3 regions of the Nocardioides humi genome follow, and region 3 is predicted to be linked to each of the others. Evidence: riboswitches for the same ligand, from Rfam matches in the RefSeq annotation. Region 3 holds a riboswitch; each other region holds the start of a gene.
The links. Region 3 has a riboswitch for cobalamin ahead of FIV44_RS33405 (cobaltochelatase subunit CobN). Riboswitches for the same ligand answer to the same signal wherever they lie in the genome.

Region 1 (5,612 bases), 3.0 Mb from region 3:
CCACCCGGCGGGCGAGGGCCCGGCGCCGCCAGTGCGCGACCGGCACGTCGTCGAGGGTGACCACGCCCGACGACGTACGCCGGGTGCCGGCGAGGAGGCGCAGCAGGGACGACTTCCCCGAGCCGTTGGGCCCGAGCAGGCCGACGGTGGCGCCCTCGGGCACCTCCAGCGACACGTCGTCGACGATCAGCCGGCCGCCACGCCGCCACCCGACGCTGTGCGCGCGCAGGCTCATGCCCGCCTCCCGCGGCGGCCCAGGATGAGCGCGAACGCCGGTACGCCGACCAGCGCGGTCACAACGCCGACCGGCAGCTCCTGCGGCTCGACGAGGACCCGGGCGACCGTGTCGGCCCACACCAGGAAGACGGCGCCGGCGAGTGCGGTGACCGGCACCAGGGCGCGGTGCCGCGGACCCACCACGGCGCGCGCGGCGTGCGGCAGCACCAGCCCGACGAACCCGATCGCGCCGGCGGCCGCGACCGCGACGGCGGTGATCGCGGCCGTGGTGACCAGGAGGACCGCCCGGGTCCGGCCGACCGGGACGCCCAGCGTGCCGGCGGCGTCGGTCCCGAACGCGAACGCGTCGAGCGAGCGGGCCAGCACGACGCAGACCAGGGTCCCCGCCGCCACGACGACGCTGACCAGGAGGGCGTCCGACCACCGGGCCCCACCCAGCGAGCCGAGCAGCCACACCAGCACCCCGCGGGTCTGCTCGGGATCGGCGGAGGTCAGCACGATGAAGGACGTCAGCGCCGCGAAGAGCTGGGTGCCGGCCACCCCGGCCAGGATCAGCTTGTCGGGCCCGGACCCGGCCGCCCAGGCGAGGAGGACGACGAGCGCGAAGGACACCAGCGCGCCGACGAACGCGCCGCCGGTCAGGCCGAGGGTGCCGGCGCCGATGCCGAGCACCGCCACCATCACCGCGCCGGTCGACGCACCCGAGGAGATGCCGAGCACGAACGGGTCGGCGAGCGGGTTGCGCAGCAGCGACTGCAGCACCGCGCCGCACACGGCCAGCCCCGCGCCGCAGGCGGCGGCGAGGATGCTGCGCGGCAGGCGCAGCTCCCACACGATCGCCGCGCGCAGGCTCGACAGGTCCGCCGGCGGACCGCCCAGGTGCTCGCGGACGACGGCGACCACGTCGCCCACCGAGAGGTCGGCCGGCCCGATCGTGATCGCGGTCGCCACCGAGAGCAGCACCAGCGCGGTGCCGACGACGACGGCCGTCGCCAGCCGCAGGCGGGAGGTCAAGCGACCCCGTAGACGACGAAGTCGTCGAAGAGCTGCCAGACCGTGCCGTGCTCGGCGAATCCGGCCTGGGCCAGCGCGCCGAGTCGGAAGCCCACGCCGGTCGCCTCGGGGGCCGGCCGGTCGGCGAAGCGCCGGTCGCGCTCGGCCGCCAGCTCGGCGTACCCGGGCCGGGCGGCCAGCTCCGACCACCACGTGTCCCACGGCTCGGCGCCCTGCGCGAACGCCGCGTCCTGGGTACGCCGGTCGTGCTCGGCCGCCCAGGCCCGCAGCCGCGGCTGCCGGTGGTCGTAGCGGAAGTGGTCGCCGTCGAGGAACACCCCCGCGTCGGCGAGCAGGCTCCGCGCGGCGCGGTAGGCGTCGACCAGCTGGGCCGGCGTCAGCCAGTGCAGCGCGGTCGTGGAGACCACGCCGGCCACGGGCAGGTCGCCGAGCTGCTCGCCGATCCGCTCGCGGATCCGATCGACCCAGCCGGGCGCGGTCAGGTCCTCGTCGAGGAAGACCGCGCGGCCGTCGTACCGCTCGCCGGCCTCGCGCGCCAGGGCGAGCAGCGCCGGGTCGTGGTCGACGCCGACGACCCGGGCCCGCGGGAACCGCTCCAACACGCGGAACGACAGCGAGCCCGGGCCGCAGGCCAGGTCGACCACGAGCGCCGGCGCGCCACCGGACTGCAGGTCGAGCACGTCGAGCATGGCCGTGAAGCGGCCCTCGCGGTCAGCGATGTACGCCGCCTGCTGGCGGTCCCAGCGCTCGAGCAGGCCGGGCTCGCTCACGACGCCAGCCCCAGCTCGCGCAGCCCGGCGGCGAGCTCCTCGATGCCGTCGACGTTGCGGATCGAGGGGTCCATGGTGGTGCCGTCGAGGACGATGTAGCGCTTCTCCCTGACCGCCGTGAGCTGGCTGGCGACCGGGTCGGACTCGAGGAAGGCGATCTTGTCCTGCGCGCTGTCCCCGTCGCCGCCGCGGCCCAGGTCGGCGAGCACGAGCACCGTCGGGTCGCGGTCGAGGAGGCTCTCCCAGCCGATCTCCGGCCAGTACTGGTCGGAGTCCTCGAACGCGTTGGCGGCGCCGACGGCACGGGTCATCAGGCCGGGCGCGCCGCAGCAGCCGGCGATGTACGGCGTCTTCGTGGCGGCGTACCACCAGGCGAGGGTGACGTCCTCGGCGCCGGAGGCGGGCTTGGCGGCGGCGGTGCGCTGCTGCAGGTCCGCGATCAGCTCCGCGCCCCTCTCGGGGACGCCGAACAGGCGCGCGACCTCCTCGATCTCGTCGTACTGGTCCTGCAGCTCTAGCGCATCCTGCTGGTGCGCGTCCTGGCCGGTGCACTCGCTCGGAGACTGGTACGTCGGCACGCCGAGCTCGGTGAACCGGTCGCGGTCGGCGATGCCCTCGTCGGTGAAGGTGTAGTCGAAGGTCGTGTAGACGAGGTCGGGCTCGCGGTCGAGCACGGTCTCGAACGAGGGGAACTCGGTGCTGAAGGGCTCGACCTTCGCGCGCTCGGCCTCCAGCTGGGGGAGCACGCTGTCGTCGCTGATGGCGTACCCGGCCATCCGGTCGCCGAGGCCGAGGGCGAGGAGCAGCTCCAGGGCGGGCTGGTTGACCGCGATCGCCCGCTCCACGGGCTTCTCCACGGTCACGTCGACCTCGCAGTTGGCGACCTCGACGGGGTACGCCGCGCCCTCCGCCGGGGAGCCGGTGGACGGGCGGTCGCTGCCGGCGGTGTCGTCGGAGCCGCAGGCGGTCAGCGCCCCGAGCAGCAGGACGCCGCTCAGGAGGGCAGCAGGGCGGAACAGGGTGGGATGGGGCATGGGGGACTCGCCGTCGTCATCCGCAGGCCCGGGTCGCGGGGCCTGTCCATCGGGTTCACGCGGGCCGGTCGGTCCACGGAAGCCAGCAGGTCTTCGGGCTCGGGATCGATCGGGCGGGGCGCCTTCCCAGACCGGGGTCCAGTGGCTGGCTGATGCCTGCTCCGCCCGTCACCCACACCGCTGCGCGTCAGCTCCGGAGTCACACCGGATTCCCTGGCCACCGGGTGGCTTGACTGGCACGCGGAGCGTAGCAGCGCCCGGTCGGCCCGGTCGCCCCGCCCTCAGCGGTCTCAGCGGTCCAGCAGGGCGCGGTAGCGCTCGCGGTCCGCGTTCATCTGCCAGCCGGGGTCGTCGGCGGGCGGGGTCCACGTGGTGGTGTCGAGCCGGAGGCCGCCGGCCCGCATCAGCTCGATCGTCTCGCGCAGCCAGGCCAGCTCGGCCACGGCCAGGTCCAGCCACATCACCACGCCGCGCAGCGCGTGCGGCGGTGCCTCGGCCGGAGCGGCCGGCGTGGCGAGGCGGGCCACCAGCTCCTCGAGGGCGACCCGGCGTCGTACCAGTGAGCGCAGGGCCTGGTCGGGCGGGACCAGCGGCAGCAGGCCGAAGGCGGCGCTGAAGCCCTTCCGGTCGGCGACGCCGACCTCCTCCAGCCCCGCCGTGACCAGCCGCTCCAGCTCGGCGCGGCCCGCGTCGGTCACCTCGTAGACGGCCACCTCGCGGCCTCCGTCCTCGAGGTCGTGGCGCACCAGGAAGCCCTGCCGGGTCAGCGTGGCCAGCCCGTTGTAGATCGAGCCGGGGTTGAGGTTGGCCCAGTCGTCGACGCTCCACGACATCAGCTCGCGGCGGATCTGGTAGCCGTTGATCGGCTCGAACAGCGCCACGGCACCCAGCAGCAGCATCCGGGTGTCGTGGGCGGCCATGTCCCGGATTCTAGGAGTCGCGGGGATCAGCCATCGAGCAGCGCTGCGAGCCCGCCGCGGCCGACGCCGAGCTTGCGGTAGGCGCGTGAGAGGTGCACCTCGACGGTCTTGGTGGTCACGAACAGCCGCTGGGCGATGTCGCGATTGCGCAATCCGGCCGCCGCGAGCTCGCACACCCGCCGCTCGGCAGCGGTCAGCGCTGCGACGCCGGTGACCTCGATACGGGCGACCCGCCCGCCGGCGAGCGCCAGCTCCGCGCTGGCCCGCTCGGTGACGGCGTGCGCGCTGAGCCGGTGGGCGAGCTCGCGGCCTCGGCGCAGCTCCTCGCGGGCCTCGGTGCGCTGTCCGGTGCGACGCAGCGCCGATCCCAGCGCGACCCGGGACCGGGCTTCCTGGAGCCGGGCCTCCGAGGCCGCCAGCACCGCGACGGACCGCCGCAGATCGGCGATCCCGTCGGCGGCGGTCATCTCGCCGACGATCCTCAGCGCCTGGCCGAGCACGCTCGGCGCGGCCTTCTGCTCCGCGGCGGCGAGCGCGAACCTGGCCAGCTCGACCGCCTCGTCGGCGCGGCCCAGTGCCCAGAGGCTCTCCGCCGCCGCCGAACGCCAGTCGCACCACGTCGGCGAGTCCATGTCGAGCGCGGCCAGCCGCTCTGCGCAGGCGTCCAACGAGGCGAGCGCGGCCGCGTGCTGCCCGCTCGCGGCCCGGACCAGGCCGCGGGCACGCAGCAGGTGGATCCCGGTGGCGTTGCCCGGATCCTTCGCGATCTCGTCGGGGACGCTGTCGACCGCTGCGGTGGCCTCGTCCAGCAGCCCCTGTGCGAGCAGGGCCTCGGCCCGGCCCGCCAGGGCGAGTAGGCGGACGGCCTCACCCCCGGGCACCAGGTCGGCCTGGGCCAGGGCGGCAGCGAAGTCGGTCGCACTGTCGTCGACCTTGCCCGCCCACAGATGCGACCAGCCCCGAGTGACCGCCGCGGCGGCGTACAGCGGGACGGAGCCTTCGCGTGCGGCGTGCTCGAGACCTCGGGCGCACAGGCGCGCGGTCTCGTCGTACGCGCCGGAGCAGGCGAGGTGGGTCCGTGCGATCGTCCAGTCGAAAGGGCTGGCCACCTGCTCCGGCGTCAGCCCCTCGCCGATCGCGCGCCGCGCGAGCTCGCCGGCCTCGGCGATGGGGGCCGTGGAGGCATTGGAGACGGACGCCTGCTGGATCAGCAGCAGCCGCTCGCCGGGGGTGTCGCCGGCGAGGTCGCCGCGAGCGGTGAGCCGGGCTCGGGCCGGCACGACCTCGCCCGGCACGGTGAGCGCGGCCGCGATCAGCATCGCCTCGGTTACCAGGTGGAGGTCGCCGTGCTCGGGGCCGAGGTCGTCGAGGACGGCCCGCAGCAGCGGCACGGTGCGCTCGTAGAAGCCGCCGACGTGGTACGCCGCCGCCAGTGCCAGCGCGCACTCGGCCCGCAGCACCGGGTCCACGACGTCCCGGCCGGCACGCTCCAGGGTGATGACTGCGGCGGGGTCGGCGGCGTGCAGCTCGGCGGTGCCCAACTCCACCAGGACCGGAGGCAGGTCGGCCGCGGCCGGCGGCTCGGCGACCGCGCGGCGAAGCAGGTCGACGGCCACGTGGGGAGCGCCCTCGGCGAG
Region 2 (5,612 bases), 210 kb from region 3:
CACGTCCTCGACCACCTCGGCCTGCGGCAGCTCCTCGACGTCCGGCGGTACGACGGGCGCCGGTGCCGCGGCGACCGCCCCGAAGCCACGCTTCGCCGGAGCCGCCGCACCGAACCCGCGGCGCGGCGCACCGCCACCGCCGGCGGGCGCGACCTGCTCGGCCTTGTTGACCTTCACCGTCGACTGCTCGGCGGTGTGCCGCGGCATCATGTGCAGGTAGTACGTCGTCTTGACGCCCAGCCGCCACGCCTCGGTGTAGAGGTCGACCATGGTGGTCACCGACCGGTCGGCGAGGTAGATGTTGCGGCTGATCGCCTGGTCGATCCACTTCTGCGCCCGCGCGGCCACCTCGAGGTAGGCACGGCCCGGGAGCTGGAAGGAGGTCTGGTAGATCTCGACCAGCTCGGCCGGCACGCCCTCCACCTTGGACAGGTCGCCCTGGTGGCGCAGCAGGTCCTCGCGGACGTCCTCCCAGATGCCCGCCGCGCGCAGGTCCTCGACCAGGTTGCGGTTGACCTCGAGGAACTTGCCCGAGCTGGTGGCCCGGCTGAAGATCTGGCTGAACTGCGGGTCCAGCCCGGGCGTCGTGCCGGCGACCAGGCCGATGGACGCGGTGGGCGCGATGGCGAGCAGGGTGGAGTTGCGGATGCCGCCGGCGACCTTGGCGCGCAGGGCGTCCCAGTCGAGCCGGGTACGACGGTCGACGGTCACCTCGGTGCCGCGGTCGGCGGCGAGCCGGTCGAGGGTGTCGACCGGCACCATCCCGCGCGACCAGCCGGAGCCCTCGCAGTTCGGGTACGCGCCGCGCTCGCGGGCCAGGTCGGCCGAGGCGTCGATGGCGTGCCAGGAGACGAACTCCATGATCTCGTCGATCAGGTCGTAGGACTCCGGCGAGGCGTAGCTCCAGCCGAAGCGCTCGACGATGTCGGTGAAGCCCATGACGCCCAGGCCCAGCGCGCGGTTCTCGGAGTTGGAGTGCTCGGACTCCGGCACCGAGCTGATCGTGATGTCGATCAGGTTGTCGAGCTGGCGCACGGCCGAGCGGGTCGACGCCGCGAGCCGGTCCCAGTCGACCTTCGCCCCCTCTCCACCAGCACTGCGGCGGCGGCCGGTGACGTGGCGGGAGAGGTTGATCGACGCCAGGTTGCAGACGGCCACGTTGTCGCGGTCCTGCGGGAGCGTGATCTCGGTGCACAGGTTCGACAGGTGGATGGTGCCGGTGTTGTCGTTGAGGGCACGGGTGTTGATCGTGTCCTTCCACGTCAGCCACGGGTGCGAGGTCGACTGCAGGGTCGTGAGGATCGCCTTGAACTGCTCGCGCGCGCCGATCCTCTTGTGCCGGAGCTTCCCCGCCTCGGCCATCGCGACGTACTCGGCGTACCGCTCGCTGAACGCGCGCCCGGTGAGCTCGACCAGGTCGGGGACCTCGGCCGGGTCGAAGAGGTACCACTGGTCGTCGCGCTCGACGCGCTTCATGAACTCGTCGCTGATCCAGACCGCCGTGTTGGCGGTGCGGGTACGACGGTAGGGGTCGCCGGAGTTCTGGCGCAGGTCGAGGAACGCCGGGAAGTCGAGGTGCCAGTTCTCCATGTAGAAGCACAGCGCGCCGAACTTCTTGCCGCCGCGGCTGACCGCGCGCAGCGTGGAGTCGATGGTGTGCATGAACGGGATCGGCCCGGTGGAGCTGGTGTTGTTGGACCGGATCGGCGAGCCCTCGGAGCGTAGCTTGGTGACCGACAGGCCGATGCCGCCGGTGCCCTTGGTCAGCCACATGACGTCGCGCACCGACTTGGCGATGTGCTCGATGTCGTCCTCCATCTGCATCACGAAGCAGTTGGAGAGCTGGGCGTACGACGTGCCGGCGTTGACCAGCGTCGAGCCGGCCGCGAGGTACTCCAGGCGCGACATCCGGTCGTAGAAGCCGAGCGCCGCCGAGGTCGGGTCCTCCTCGTTGAGCGAGAGGCCCATCGCCACGCGCATCCAGAAGAACTGCGGCATCTCCATCGGCCGGCCCTCGGGCGCGGCGATCATGTAGCGGGTGCGCATGGTCTGCACGCCGACGTAGCGCAGCAGGTCGTCGCGGTCGGGGTCGAGCGCCGCACCCAGCCGCTGCAGGTCGAACTGCTCGGTCAGGCGGGTGTCCAGCAGCCCGAGCTCGACGCCGCGCACGACGTACGCGACGAAGGCCTCGGCATGGAACGCGTAGACCTCGTCGCGGGTGACGCCCTCGCCGAAGATCGCCTTGTAGAAGCTCTTGACGAGCAGCCGCGCCGCGATCGTGTCGTACGCCGGGTCGTCCTTGACGTTCTGCAGCGCGACCTGCACGACGGCCTCGTCGAGCTGCTCGCTGGTGATGCCGTCGAACAGCGTGATCTCCAGCTCGGACCGCAGCTGGGTCGCCCGCGCGACCTCGTCGTCCAGGCCGGCGGCGGCCTCCTCGATCGACCGGGCGATCTCGTAGCCGTCGTACGGCGCCCTGGTGCCGTCCCGCTTGATGACGGTGATGCTCATGCTGGTCCACCCCTCGTGAATCGCTTCGGCTGTCCGCTTCCGCGGTCTCGAGGAGGGTGAGGGGAGGGCGCGACGCCACGTCGCCTGCCGGTGATCCCCTGACCTTCCCACGAGGTCGCGGACCTCCACCGATGTCGGCGGAGCACTGGCAGGTCTTCAGACTCGTGGGCGGGTGCCCGAGGATCAGGCACGGTCCTACTGTCCGTCGCTTCCCAGGTCCCTGATCGGGGGTCCCAGTGCTTCCTGTCGTTCCAGGAGACGGAGGTCGTTCCCACTCACCGCTGCGGGGCAGTCCCGGACTCTCACCGGGTTCCCTCTTGCGACGACCCGCCTGGATGACGGGCCGAACCAGCTGCGTCGACCACTATATACGGGGAATCACAACGATGTAAGACCCCAGATCTAGTGGCGTGTCTCCGCGACGGCGAGGGCCAGCCGTGCCAGCGGATCCGACAGGATGTCGCGGATCAGGTCGGGATCGACCCGGAAGTACTCATGGACGACCACGTTCCGCAGACCCGCGATCGACGGCCACGGAACGGACGGGTGGGCATCCTTGAATTCGTGCGGCAGCGCCTTGACCGCCTCGCCGATCACTGCCAGGTTCCTGAGCACGGCGTCGTACGCCATCGATCCGAGCTCCGGCGAGTCGAGGTGCTCGCGGTAGGCCAGGCAGCGCTCGATCGCCACCCGGATGTCGTCGAGACGCTCGTCGTCAGAGCGGCTCACACCGCCACCGCGTCGGCCAGCGCCGTCGCCGACACCTCGCGTCGAAGCAGGTCCGCAGCGACGACGTCCACCCGCACGCCGAGAAGCTCCGACAGCTCCTCACCCAGACCGGCCACCCGCAGGAGCTCGTTGCCTCCTGCGGGCAGGAGGTCGACGAGCAGGTCGAGGTCGCTGTCCTCGCGGGCCTCGCCGCGCGCGACGGACCCGAACAGGCGAGCGTTGGTGGCGCCGTACCTGTCGAGGATCTCCGCGACCTGACCACTCCGCTCCGCCAGCGCGGCACGCAGCCGCAGCGTGGCGGGAGTCGGCGTGCTCATGGCTCAAGCCTAACGAGTCGGGCCGTCTACAGGCCCGCGTGCCGGTTGACGTCCTTGTAGAGCAGGTAGCGGAACACCCCGGGCCCGCCGGCATAGCAGGCCTGCGGGCAGAAGGCACGCAGCCACATGAAGTCGCCGGCCTCGACCTCCACCCAGTCCTGGTTGAGCAGGTAGACGGCCTTGCCCTCGAGCACGTAGAGGCCGTGCTCCATGACGTGCGTCTCGGGGAAGGGGATGGCGCCGCCGGGACGGAAGGTCACGATGTTGACGTGCATGTCGTGGCGCAGGTCCGCGATGTCGACGAAGCGGGTCGTGGACCAGGACCCGTCGGTGTCGGGCATCGCGACCGGGTCGACGTCCTGCTCGCGCGTGACGAACGCAGGAGGCACGTCGAGTCCGGGCGCGGGCGCGTAGGCCTTGCGGATCCAGTGGAAGGTGGCGTTCGCGCCCGAGGCGTTGTGCAGGGTCCAGGACGCGCCGGGCGGGAGGAAGGCGTACGACCCGGGCGCGAGCTCGTGGGTCGTGCCGTCGAGGGTCAGTCGCGGCGCGCCGTCGACGACGAACAGCACCGCCTCCGCGGCCGGGTCGGACTCGGGTGCGTCCGACCCGCCGCCGGGCGCGACCTCGACGACGTACTGGCTGAAGGTCTCGGCGAAGCCGGACAGCGGCCGGGCGAGCACCCACATCCGCATCCCCGACCAGCCGGGGAGGTAGGACGCGGTGATGTCGCTCAGCGTCCGCCGCGGGATCACGGCGTAGGCGTCGGTGAACCGCGCGCGGTCGGTGGTCAGCGCCGTCTGGGGCGGCAGGCCGCCCCGGGGCACGTAGTAGGTCATCGCCTTCCCCTCTCCAGCAGTCGTCCCCGTGGGGCGTCGTCGTCGACGGTCGCGCCGCGCAGCCAGGTCTCGCGGACGACGCCGAGCAGGCGGCGGCCGGCGTAGGCCGAGACCGGGTTGCGGTGCCGCAGCCGGGCGACGTCGACGGTGAACGAATCGTCCGGCGCGAACCGGACCAGGTCGGCGTCCGCGCCGACGGCGATCCGGCCCTTGTGGGCGAGCCCGCACCGCTCGGCGGGCGCGCTCGCCATCCAGCCGACGACCTCGGCCAGCGTCCGGCCGCGCCCGCGGGCGCCGGTCCACACCGCGGGCAGGCCCAGCTGGACGGACGCGATCCCGCCCCACGCCGCGCCGAAGTCGCCGGCGCCGCGCTGCTTGAGCTCGGCCGTGCACGGCGAGTGGTCGGAGACGACGAAGTCGATGTCGCCGGCGTCCAGTGCCGCCCAGAGCGCCTCCCGGTTGTCGGCCTCGCGGATCGGCGGGCAGCACTTGAGCTCGGTCGCGCCGTCGCCGATGTGCTCGGCGTCGAAGGTCAGGTAGTGGGGGCAGGTCTCGACGCTCACGTCCACGCCCTCGGCGCGGGCGGCGCGCAGCAGGGGGACGGCGCCCGCGCTGCTCAGGTGGACGATGTGCGCCCGGCCGCCGCTGGTCCGCGCCCGGTCGACGACCAGCCCGATCGCGGTCTCCTCGGCCGCGCGCGGGCGCGACGCCAGGAAGCCGGCGTACCGGACGCCGTCGAGCGCGCCGTCGTCGATCAGCGAGCCGTCCTCGGCGTGCACGATCATCAGCGCCCCGAGCCGCGCCGTCTCCTCCAGGGCGAGGGCGAACGCGCCGGGGTCGAGATGACCGAACTCCTCGACCCCCGAGTCGAGCAGGAAGCACTTGAACCCGAACACACCCGCCCGGTGCAGGGACTCGAGATCGCCGAGGTTGCCGGGCACCGCGCCGCCCCAGAAGCCGACGTCGACCCGCACCTGGCCGCGTGCCGCCTCCTGCTTGACCCGCAGGTGCTCGACGGTCGTGGTGGGCGGGACGGAGTTGAGCGGCATGTCGAGGATCGTGGTGACGCCCCCGGCCGCGGCGGCCGCGGTGGCGCTGGCGAAGCCCTCCCACTCCGTGCGGCCGGGCTCGTTGACGTGCACATGGGTGTCGACCAGGCCGGGCAGCAGCACCTCGTCGTCCTCCAGCGTGACGATGCGGGCAGCGGCGGGCGGCTCCG
Region 3 (5,612 bases):
TCTTCGCCGCGACCTTGATCCGCTTGTAGTTGGCGCGCATGTCGTCGGCGGCAGGTACGCCGTCGAGGTCGCGGCCGTACGCGAAGCCGCCCCACGCGGTGTAGACCTCGGCGAGGTCGGCGTCGTCGCGCCACGTGCCGGACTCGACCGCCTGCAGGATGCCGGCGCCGTAGGAGCCGGGCTTGGAGCCGAAGATCCGGGTGGTCGCCCGCCGCTGGTCACCGTGCGAGGCGAGATCGGCGGCGGCGTGGGCGCGGACGAAGTTCTGGTCCTCCGGCTCGTCCAGCTCGGCGACCAGCTGCACCGCGTCGTCCAGCATCGCCACGACGTGCGGGAAGGCGTCGCGGAAGAACCCGGAGATCCGCACGGTGACATCGATGCGCGGCCGCCCGAGCTCCTCCAGCGGCACCACCGTCAGCGCGTGCACGCGACGCGACGCCTCGTCCCACTCCGGCCGGACGCCGAGCAGTGCCAGCACCTCGGCGATGTCGTCGCCGGAGGTGCGCATGGCCGACGTACCCCACACCGACAAGCCGACGGACTCGGGGTACGCCCCCTCCTCCGAGAGGTAGCGCTGCACCAGCGAGTCCGCCATCGCCTGGCCGGTCTGCCACGCCAGCCGCGACGGGACCGCGCGCGGGTCGACGGTGTAGAAGTTGCGGCCGGTCGGCAGCACGTTGACCAGCCCGCGCAGCGGCGAGCCCGACGGCCCGGCCGGCACGAACCCACCGGACAGGGCGTGCAGGGTGTGGTCGAGCTCGTCGGTGGTGCGGGCCAGCCGCGGCACGACCTCCGTGGCCGCGAAGGCCAGCACCCGGCGCACCTCCTCCGACGCATGCAGGTCCGCGACCCGCGCGGGGTCCCACGCGGCCTTCTCCATCGCCTCGACCAGCTCGCGGGCCTCGGCCTCGACCCGGTCGACCTCGGTCGTCGGCGCGTCGGGAGCCAGCCCGAGCGCGGCTCGCAGCCCCGGGACCGCCTGCGCCTGGCCGCCCCAGACCTGGGCCGCGCGCAGGATCGCGAGCACCAGGTTGACCCGGGCCTCCCCCTCGGGCGCCTGGCCGAGGACGTGCAGCCCGTCGCGGATCTGGACGTCCTTGATCTCGCACAGCCAGCCGTCGACATGGAGCAGGAAGTCGTCGAAGTCGTCGTCCTCGGGCGCCTCCTCGAGGCCGAGGTCGCGATGCAGCTCGGCGGCGTGCATCAGCTGCCAGATCTCGCCGCGGATGGCGGCCAGCTTGCCCGGGTCCATCGCGGAGATCTTGTCGTACTCCTCCAGCAGGCCCTCGAGCCGCGCGATGTCGCCGTAGCTCTCGGCGCGCGCCATCGGCGGCACCAGGTGGTCGATGATCGTCGCCCGCGCCCGGCGCTTGGCCTGCGCGCCCTCACCCGGGTCGTTGACGAGGAAGGGGTAGATCAGCGGCATGCTGCCGATCGCCGCGTCGGTCGCGCAGGACGCGGACAGCGCTGCGTTCTTTCCGGGCAGCCACTCCATCGAGCCGTGCTTGCCGAGATGCACGACGGCATCCGCCCCCAGCCCCCATTTCCGGCAGGTGCTCCGACCCAGCGGTACGCCGCCAGGTAGTGGTGCGACGGCGCGAGCTCGGGGTCGTGGTAGATCGCGACCGGATTCTCGCCGAAGCCCCGGGGCGGCTGGATGAGCAGCACGACGTTGCCGGCCTGCAGGGTCGCGAGCACGATCTCGTCGCTGTCGTTGACGAACAGCCGACCCGGGGCCGGTCCCCATGCCTCGACCATCGCCTCGCGCAGGTCGTTGGGGAGGTCGGCGGTCCACGCCGCGTAGTCCGCGGCGGAGATCCGCACGTGCGCGTCCGTGAGCTGCGCCGAGGTCAGCCACTCCTCGTCCTGCCCGCCGGCCGCGATCAGCGCGTGGATCAGCGCGTCGCCCGCCTCGGTGTCGTCGGACATCGCGAGGATCCGGGTCACCTCGTTCTCGCCGCCCAGGTCGTAGCCCTGCTCCGCGAGCCGGCGCAGCAGCCGGACCGCGGACACCGGGGTGTCGAGGCCGACGGCGTTGCCGACCCGGGAGTGCTTGGTCGGGTACGCCGAGAGCATCAGCGCGAGTCGCTTCTCGCCGTTCGGCACCCGGCGAAGTCGTGCGTAGTTGGCCGCCAGCCCGGCGACGCGCGCGCACCGCTCCGGGTCCGCGACGTACGACGGCAGCCCCTCGTCGTCCAGCTCCTTGAACGAGAACGGCGCCGTGCTGATCCGCCCGTCGAACTCGGGGATCGCGACCTGGTTGGCGTAGTCGAGCGGGGTGACGCCGTCGTCGGAGGCCTCCCACTCCGCGCGGCTGCTGGTCAGGCACAGGCCCTGCAGGACGGGGATGTCGAGGGCGGCGATCCGCTCGACGTCCCAGGTCTCGTCGTCCCCGCCCGCGCTCGCGGCGGCGGGCGTCGAGCCGCCCGCGGCGAGCACGGTGACGACCAGGGCGTCGAGGTCGCCCAGGGCGTCGAACAGCTCGTCCGGCGCCGCCCGCAGCGAGCCCGCGAAGATCGGCACCCCGACCGCGGTGCCGGTGGCGTCCATCGCGTCGCACAGGGCGTGCACGAAGGCGGTGTTCCCGCTGGCCTGGTGGGCGCGGTAGAACAGCACGCCGACCCGCGCCCGGTCGCCGGCCGCAGCGTCCCGCTCGACCAGGCCCCAGGCGGGGATGACCTCCGGCGGCTCGAAGCCCTCACCGGTGAGCAGCACGGTGTCGGAGAGGAAGCGGTGCAGCTGTGCGAGATTCCGCGGCCCGCCCTCGGCGAGGTAGCGGTGCGCCTCGGCGGCGATCCCGACCGGGACGGTCGAGGCCTCCATCAGCTCCGCGCTGGGCGTGAGCTCGCCGCCCAGCACCACGAGCGGGCGGCCCGCACCGCGCAGCGCGGCCAGCTCGGCGTCGTACTGCTGGGGGGAGCCGAGCAGCCGTACGACGACCAGGTCGGCGCCCTCGGCCGAAGCGACGAGGGCGGCGAGGTCGCTGCGCGAGGGGTTCGCCCAGCCGTAGTCGGCACCGCTCGCGCGCGCCGAGAGCAGGTCGGTGTCGGACGTGGACAGCAGTGCGATCCGCACGATGCCTCCTCGGGGTTCGCGCCCCTCATCGGTAGGTGTCGTCCGCGACCAGTGTCTGGCTCTCCCTGCCATGGCGCATGGCCGGGATCACAGTGGCGGAACCGCCCCGGTCTCACACCGAGTTCCTGCACCGCGGACCTGTGAGTGCTCAGCCTACGGTGGTCCCATGCGGGATCAGCAGGCAGCCGGGCTCCAGGTGGCGGTGCACGGGCACCCGAACGCCGACACCCTCCTCCTGTGGCACCCGGCGGTCGCCTCGGACCCCGAGGCGGTGAGTGCCCTGGCGAGCCGGATCGCGACCCGCAGCGGGCTCCGCGTCGTCGTACCCACCTGGACGGACGGGCACGACCTGCTCCGCTCCGTGCGCTACGCACGGGAGTCGGCGGTGCACCCGCCGGACCAGGTCTCGGTCGTCGGGTACGGCGCCGCCGGGATCGCCGCGCTGAGCCTGGCCCAGCACCAGCGACGCCTCGGCATCGGGCTGTCCCGGGTGACCTGCGTCGACGGCGCGGCCGGCCTCGACGACCCGATCAGCGGCCGGCCCCTGGCCGAGCCGGGACCCGCGCCGGTGGCGACGGAGGTCGACGTGGTCGACACGGCGGGCGCCGACTGGGCGCGGGCCACGGTCGAGGCGTGGCGGGCCGCCGGCTGGGCGGCCTCCCTCGTCCCGGCGGATCAGTTCACCTGGCGGGTGAGCCCCTCCCAGTAGGGAGCCCGGAGCTTGAACTTCTGCAGCTTGCCGGTCGCGGTCCGGGCCAGCTCGGAGCGGAACTCCACCGACGTCGGCGCCTTGTACCCGGCGAGCCGGTCCTTGCACCAGCGGATCAGCTCGGCCTCCATCTCCTCGCCCGGCGCAGCGTCGGCGCTCAGCACGACGAGCGCCTTGATGGTCTCGCCCCACTTCTCGCTCGGCACGCCGATGACCGCGACCTCGGCGACCGCCGGATGGGAGAAGAGGGTGTCCTCGACCTCGATCGAGGTGACGTTCTCGCCGCCGGTGATGATGACGTCCTTCTTGCGGTCGGCGATGGTGAGGTAGCCGTCGTCGCCGAGGTAGCCGCCGTCGCCGGTGTGGAACCAGCCGTCCCGCAGCGCCGTGGCCGACTCCTCGGGCTGCTCCCAGTAGCCCTCCAGGATCACGTTGGACCGGGCGAGCACCTCGCCGGCGCCCTCCTCGGACTCGTCGATCGCCAGCCGTACGCCGATCGCCGGGGCGCCCGCGCGGGTCAGCCGGGTCGCGCGCTCCTCGGCCGAGAGATCGTCCCACTCGGCGCGGGTACGGTTGATGGTGAGCAGCGGGGAGGTCTCGGTGAGGCCGTAGATCTGGATGAACTCCCAGCCCAGCTCCTCCTGGACCCGGATCACCGTCTTCGTCGGCGGCGGGGCGCCGGCCATGATGATCCGCACCCGGTCGCGCCCCGGGATCTCGCCCTCCCACGTCTGCGCGGCCTCCAGCACCGCGGCCGCCACCGCCGGGGCGGCGCACATCACGGTCACGCCGTGGTCGCGCACCCGGCGCAGGATCTCGGCGCCGTCGACCTTGCGCAGCACGATGTGCCGCGCGCCCACGCCGGTCATCGCGAACGGCATCCCCCAGCCGTTGGCGTGGAACATCGGCAACGTGTGCAGGTAGACGTCGCGGTCGCCGATCCCCGCGTGGAGCCCGAAGGTGAGGGCGTTGACCCAGATGTTGCGATGCGTGATCTGCACACCCTTGGGCCGGGCGGTCGTGCCGGAGGTGTAGTTGATCGTGGCGGTCGCGCCCTCGTCGTACTCCCACGGCTTCGGCTCCGCGCCCACCGGGGCGTAGAGCGCGTCGTCGTCGCCCAACAGGTACTTCTGCTCGCACCGCACGCCCGCCAGCGACTCCTCCAGCTCCGGGTCGACGTAGAGCACCCGCGCGCCGGAGTGCTCGACGATGTACTGCACCTCGTCGGGACTGAGCCGGAAGTTCACCGGCACCAGCACCCGGCCCCACCCGCTGACCCCGAAGAACGACGTGAGCAGCCGGCTGCTGTTGTGGCTGACCACCGCGACCCGCTCGCCCACGCCGATGCCGAGCTCGTCGAGCCTCGCGGCCTGGCGCCGCGCCAGCTCGCCGAGCTGCGCATAGGTGAGCTCGCCCTGGCTGGGCGCGGGCTGGGTCGGCTCGTCGACCACGCCCACCCGCTCGCCGTACACCTGCACGGCACGGTCGAGGAAGTCGTTGACGCTGAACGGGACGAACACGCGGGGCCTCCCTGGGCTCGGTCATCGGGGACGGGCGTACGGATGTGACACACACCACCCTAGGTCCCCCGGCCCCGCCTGCACCCCCTCGAAAGGAGGGGGAGGCGACGGCACGCTCGGCCCAGACAAGCATGAGAGGACTCTCATCGGCGTCTCACCGCGTGCCCACGATCGGGCAGGATGATCGCGTCATGAGTCGTGCGTGGAAGGTGCTGGTGCCGGTCGCGGCGCTGGTCGTGCTGTGCGGGTTCGCCGCGGGCGCGATGGCGCGCGCCGGCTCCGACGAGCCGCCGGCCCGGGTGCCGCTC

Region 1: another riboswitch for cobalamin. It lies ahead of FIV44_RS12390 (ABC transporter substrate-binding protein); the one in region 3 lies ahead of FIV44_RS33405 (cobaltochelatase subunit CobN).
Region 2: another riboswitch for cobalamin. It lies ahead of FIV44_RS25740 (ribonucleoside-diphosphate reductase subunit alpha); the one in region 3 lies ahead of FIV44_RS33405 (cobaltochelatase subunit CobN).

What each region holds. Positions count from the first base shown of each region.
Region 1 covers NZ_CP041146.1:2,527,134-2,532,745, reverse strand. The annotation lists gene FIV44_RS12405 (ABC transporter ATP-binding protein) at 1-235, opposite strand, end outside; gene FIV44_RS12400 (FecCD family ABC transporter permease) at 232-1,251, opposite strand; gene FIV44_RS12395 (class I SAM-dependent methyltransferase) at 1,248-2,021, opposite strand; gene FIV44_RS12390 (ABC transporter substrate-binding protein) at 2,018-3,055, opposite strand; cobalamin riboswitch at 3,123-3,308, opposite strand; gene FIV44_RS12385 (PadR family transcriptional regulator) at 3,346-3,975, opposite strand; gene FIV44_RS12380 (ATP-binding protein) at 4,002-5,612, opposite strand, start outside.
Region 2 covers NZ_CP041146.1:5,334,001-5,339,612, reverse strand. The annotation lists gene FIV44_RS25740 (ribonucleoside-diphosphate reductase subunit alpha) at 1-2,511, opposite strand, end outside; cobalamin riboswitch at 2,642-2,880, opposite strand; gene FIV44_RS25735 (HepT-like ribonuclease domain-containing protein) at 2,914-3,240, opposite strand; gene FIV44_RS25730 (nucleotidyltransferase family protein) at 3,237-3,557, opposite strand; gene FIV44_RS25725 (bifunctional allantoicase/(S)-ureidoglycine aminohydrolase) at 3,584-4,393, opposite strand; gene allB (allantoinase AllB) at 4,390-5,612, opposite strand, start outside.
Region 3 covers NZ_CP041146.1:5,548,232-5,553,843, reverse strand. The annotation lists gene FIV44_RS33410 (cobaltochelatase subunit CobN) at 1-1,519, opposite strand, end outside; gene FIV44_RS33405 (cobaltochelatase subunit CobN) at 1,417-3,075, opposite strand; cobalamin riboswitch at 3,105-3,225, opposite strand; gene FIV44_RS26850 (hypothetical protein) at 3,242-3,784, shown strand; gene FIV44_RS26845 (AMP-binding protein) at 3,751-5,304, opposite strand; gene FIV44_RS30910 (hypothetical protein) at 5,496-5,612, shown strand, end outside.